Regions from separate parts of the Arthrobacter sp. R4 genome, predicted to be linked through region 2. Evidence: predicted binding sites of a transcription regulator. Region 2 holds the regulator's gene; the other holds the start of a gene.
The links. Region 2 encodes LexA, which represses DNA repair genes until DNA is damaged. Its sites were predicted from a motif close to TCGAACANNTGTTCGA; they were not measured.
Positions count from the first base shown of each region.

Region 1: a site for LexA is predicted at 1,064-1,079, ahead of ACLKOZ_RS06540 (DUF6504 family protein). Genes of this name have one in related genera too.

Region 1 is NZ_JBLWIJ010000010.1:144,213-146,602, forward strand. It holds gene ACLKOZ_RS06525 (VOC family protein) at 1-162, opposite strand, end outside; gene ACLKOZ_RS06530 (chorismate mutase) at 182-502, shown strand; gene ACLKOZ_RS06535 (hypothetical protein) at 594-983, opposite strand; gene ACLKOZ_RS06540 (DUF6504 family protein) at 1,149-1,481, shown strand; gene ACLKOZ_RS06545 (DNA polymerase III subunit alpha) at 1,478-2,390, shown strand, end outside.
Region 2 is NZ_JBLWIJ010000015.1:251,431-253,820, reverse strand. It holds gene ACLKOZ_RS11270 (LysM peptidoglycan-binding domain-containing protein) at 1-380, opposite strand, end outside; gene lexA (transcriptional repressor LexA) at 728-1,474, shown strand; gene ACLKOZ_RS11260 (ATP-dependent DNA helicase) at 1,549-2,390, opposite strand, start outside.

The DNA.
Region 1 (2,390 bases), on a different contig from region 2:
GGCGTTCCACAGGGAGAGGATGAGTCCGTGGTTGACCTGGATGAATAACACGTCATCAGGGAATTCCTTGTGCACGGGCCAGCCAAGGCCTTCGGCATAGAAGCGGCGGGAGGCGGCTACGCTGCGCACACCTAGTGAGATGAAGTCGACTCTGGGCTGCATGCTTCGATACTGTCAGAAGATGGCGACAATTCAAGGAAACGATAGGGACGCGCTGGCCGACAAGGAACAGCTCGCCGCCGTGCGGATTGCAGTCGACGAGGTGGATGACCAGATCGTCACCCTCATTGCCCGGCGCGAACGGCTGATCAGGATTGCCGGAACCCTCAAGGGGGACGACGCCGAAGTCCGGGCCCCCGGCCGGGTGGAGCGGATCATTGAACACGTCAGGTCCGCCGCGGAAAAGAAGGACATCGATCCGGACATCGTGGAGTCAACGTACCGGGCCATGATCTCGGGATTCATCGAACTCGAGCTGAAGGTCCACAAAGAAAACAGCTGACACTGTCCCGGCAGTACCGAGCTGTTCCCAGTAATTCCAAGGCGCCCTGCCACCGGATGTGTTCCGGCAGGGCGCCTGCTCTTTTCCCTGGTTAGAGTGATTCCTCGACGGCGATGCCGGACTGGAATTCCCGGCCGTCGGCCTCACTGAACGCAGACATGATGTGTCCCTTGCCCAGCCCGTGGATAGCATCCATGGGGAAGACTCCGGTAATGGTGCTGCCCGAATGCGTGACTCCGCTGAGGTCGTAGTTCTCCTCGGTTCCCTGTTCATGGCTGAACGAGTAGAAGGCGATCGCCTCCCCGTTCATGAATTCAATGCCCAGCCGTCTTTGCGATGAGTAGTCAGGGCTGGCGGCCATAAGCCCCACCACGTACGCACCCGAGCCCGGGATGTTGCCTTCAATATCAAAAGTGGCCAGGAGCGTGGAGTCCTGGGCTTTGATGCTTACCTGCTTCAGGAGTGCGTCATTGGTGCTCATGCCACCATCCTGCTACCTGCCGTCCCGTCCGTCCACCCCTGTCTAGGTTTTGCCGGGGCACCGGCGTAGACTGGATTTATTCGAATATGTATTCGAACAGCCGTGTTCGAAACCCCGGGATGACTCGTCCCCGGGCAACGGTTCATTCAGTTCCGGGAGGCGCCCATGGGCATGTTCAGCGAAACAGTTGACGTCCTTTGCAGCGCATCCGGACAGCCGGTGTCCCTCCAGTGGGCAGGGCAGCACTACACCGTCTGCGCCGAACCTGTCCGGTGGTTCGAACGCAGGCAGTGGTGGGCCGAGGAAAGCCGCGCACCCCTGGGAAGCGGGCCGGGGCTGGTGGACCACGAAATCTGGCGGGTCCAGGTGCGGGCAGAACCAGCTGAAACCGGCCACCTGAAGCAAGAAACCCTCACCCTGGACCTGAGCCGCCACCTCGGAAGCGGCCGCTGGCGGCTGCTCCGGATCCATGACGCAATCCAACCCAGAACAGCATGACCTTCACACACCTCCACGTTTCCACAGCCTTCAGCGCCCACTACGGGGTGTCCTGGCCGGACGAACTCGCCCAGGTTGCTGCCTCTGACGCCGCCACCGCCCTCGCCTGCACTGACCGGGACGGCCTGTACGGCACCGTCAAACACCTCAAGGCCTGCATGGCAGCAGGGATTGACCCCATCGTGGGTGTTGACCTTGCGGTGTTCGACGACGAAGGCGACCACCGAACCCAGCTCGCCGGACGGGTGGTGGTCCTCGCCCGCGGCCACAACAGCGGTGCGGGCTATCGTGCGCTGTGCCGGCTCGTGTCCGACGCCCATGCCCGGACCTCCGGCAAAGCCGGGGGAGCAGTGCCGGTAGCCGTCACCCGCGCCGAACTCGCCTCCCGGACGCTTGACCCGAAAACCCTGAAGCCGGTCCTGACTGTCCTGATCGGCCCGGATTCCGACGTCGGACGTGCCATGGGCGGGCGGCGGTACCTGCGTCCCCGCACCCTCTTCAAACGCTGGCTTGATGCCATGCCGCGAGGAACCATGGTCGCCGAAGTGGTTTCCCAGCTGAGCTCGCCAGGCTCACCACTGAGCACAGCCCACGCGGTGCGGATGCTCAAACTCGCGGAGGAGCACCAGGTCCCGGCAGTGCTCACCAATGCCGTCCGGTACTGCGCCGAGGACGGCGCCGCCACGGCAGACGTCCTGGACTCGGCCCGCACACTGAAGTCACTGCCTGAACTGGCCGCAGAACCCCTCCTTCAGCCCAACGGGCAAGCCTGGCTGAAGTCGTCCGCCCAAATGCTCCAGCTGGGCAAGGAAATCATCGGCGCCGCAGGATACGGTGCGGCGGACCTCAAACAGCTCATGGCGCAGACAGAAGCGCTCGCCGACCTCTGCCGGATTGACCCCGTAACTG
Region 2 (2,390 bases):
GGCACGACAGCGCCGGCAGTGAGGTTGTTGAGCTGGACGATGTCCGCTATCACGTCGCGGGGATCGCGCTCGGGTGCAACCGCTGCCGCGATCGCCCACAGTGACTCCCCGGACTGCACGGTGACAGACACTGTCGGTGTGACTGCGAGATCGGCTGCGGAGTCTGCTGCCTTGGCGGGGGCGTTCAAGAATCCCGCCAGCAGGAAGATCAGGACAGCGAGCAGGACCAGCGGGATGCCGATCAGGACCACCCGTCCGCGTCGCGTCAGGCGAAGGGGCGGCAACGGCTCCTTGCCGGGGCGGACCGGCGGGACTGACGTGAGGTGCTGTACCGAGACGAACTGCGGACGGGAGTCCTGCGATGCTGAAAACGCTGACATGAAATGAGCCCTCCTGGACCATGCTTTGCTGCCCGGAGTGTTCCTTTCGCTTGTCCGGCGAAGCGGACGTTCCCGAAGTATTCGAATCTTCGAACGCTTCCGAAAGTGAATAGAACACATGTTCGAACTTTGCTTCTTCTGTTTTAGCACTTATCAACGAACATTGTCGAGACTCGCTAGAACAAATGTTTGAAAAAGTGTTGCGGCTGGCCTACGTTTGAAGCAAGGATCAACCACCCGAAGTACAGCCACCTCTGTAGTTGATCAGCAGGGTCTGACAATCAATGCCGGAGGCTCCCGGCACCCGGCGCCGGAGGCACCGGGGCAACGGAAAGGCATTGGCTAACATGGCAGCAGCAGCCGGCGGCAGGGCGACCCAGCGGGGTCCACAGCCCCAGAGGACTCCCAAGGGGCTGACTGCCCGTCAGAAGAAGATCCTGGAAACGATCCAGCGTTCAGTCAATGACAACGGATACCCCCCGTCCATGCGCGAAATTGGCGACACCGTGGGGCTGGCCAGCCTCTCCAGCGTGACGCATCAACTCTCGCAGTTGGAGAAGTTGGGATACCTGCGCCGGGACCCTAAGCGGCCACGGGCCATGGAGGTCCTGATGCCGCTCACCCTGGATGGCGGGACTGCCAAGGCTCCGGGCTCGGCCGCACCGGCAACCCTGCGGGGCATCAGCGGCGGGAAGGTAACGGAGCTTTCCACTGCCATGGATACGGCCATGGTTCCCCTGGTGGGCCGGATCGCAGCCGGCGGGCCGATCCTTGCGGACCAGGTGGTTGAAGACGTGATGCCCCTCCCCCGCCAACTGGTCGGTCAGGGCGAGCTCTTTATGCTCAGGGTGGCCGGAGACTCCATGGTGGACGCGGCCATCTGCGATGGCGACTGGGTGGTGGTGAGGCGCCAGGCCGACGCCGTGAACGGGGACATCGTCGCAGCCCTCCTGGACGACGAAGCAACCGTCAAGACGTTCCGCCAGCGGGACGGCCACACGTGGCTGTTGCCGCAGAACACGCAGTACGAACCCATCCTTGGCGACCACGCCACCATCATGGGCAAGGTCGTTTCGGTTCTGCGTTCACTCTAGGTACATTGCCCAGCAGCAAAAAGATGGGCTGAGCCCGCCCACAAGGGCTGGCTCAGCTGATCTTCGCAGTTAACTCAGGCGTGCTCTTTGGACAGCCGTTCCAGCGCCGCGAACGCGATCTTGCGATCTGTGGTGGGCCAGAAGGGCGGCAGCGCACCCCGGAGGAACCCGGCGTACCTCTCGGTTGCCAGCCGTGAATCAAGCACCGCCACCACACCTTTGTCCCCGGTGGACCGGATCAGCCGGCCGGCACCCTGGGCAAGACGGATGGCGGCATGAGTGGCGGAGACCGACATAAAGCCGTTGCCGCCGGCCTGGGCGACGGCCCGGGAACGGGCAGTCATAAGGGGGTCGTCCGGCCGAGGGAACGGAATGCGGTCAATCACCACCAGCCGGCAGGAGCCGCCGGGTACGTCCACTCCCTGCCACAGGGACATGGTTCCGAAGAGGCATGTGTCGGGCTCGTCGGCGAACTGCTTGACCAAGGCGGTCATCGTGGAATCGCCCTGGCAGAGGATGCTCAGTCCCAGACGGGGCCGCAAGGCGTCGGCTGCTTCTTCCGCGGCGCGGCGTGAGGAGAACAGGCACAGTGCACCGCCGCCTGAGGCCCTGATCAGCGCCTCGAGCTCCTCCAGCGCCTCCGGGGACACACCGCGCCCGGGCTTGGGCAGGTGCCCGGCAACGTACAGTATTCCCTGCTTTGGGTAGTCAAACGGGGAACCGACGTCAATGCCCGTCCAGCTCGGGGCGCCCGGACCCACAAGGCCCAGCCCGCCGGCGGCCGGCTCGAAAGCGGAGCCGATGGCAAGTGTGGCCGAGGTCAGCACAACGGTGTGGCCTTCGAACAGTCCCTCGCGCAGCTTCCCTGCGACGCTGAGCGGTGCGATGTTTATCAGTGCCGGTGCGGCGTCGTCGG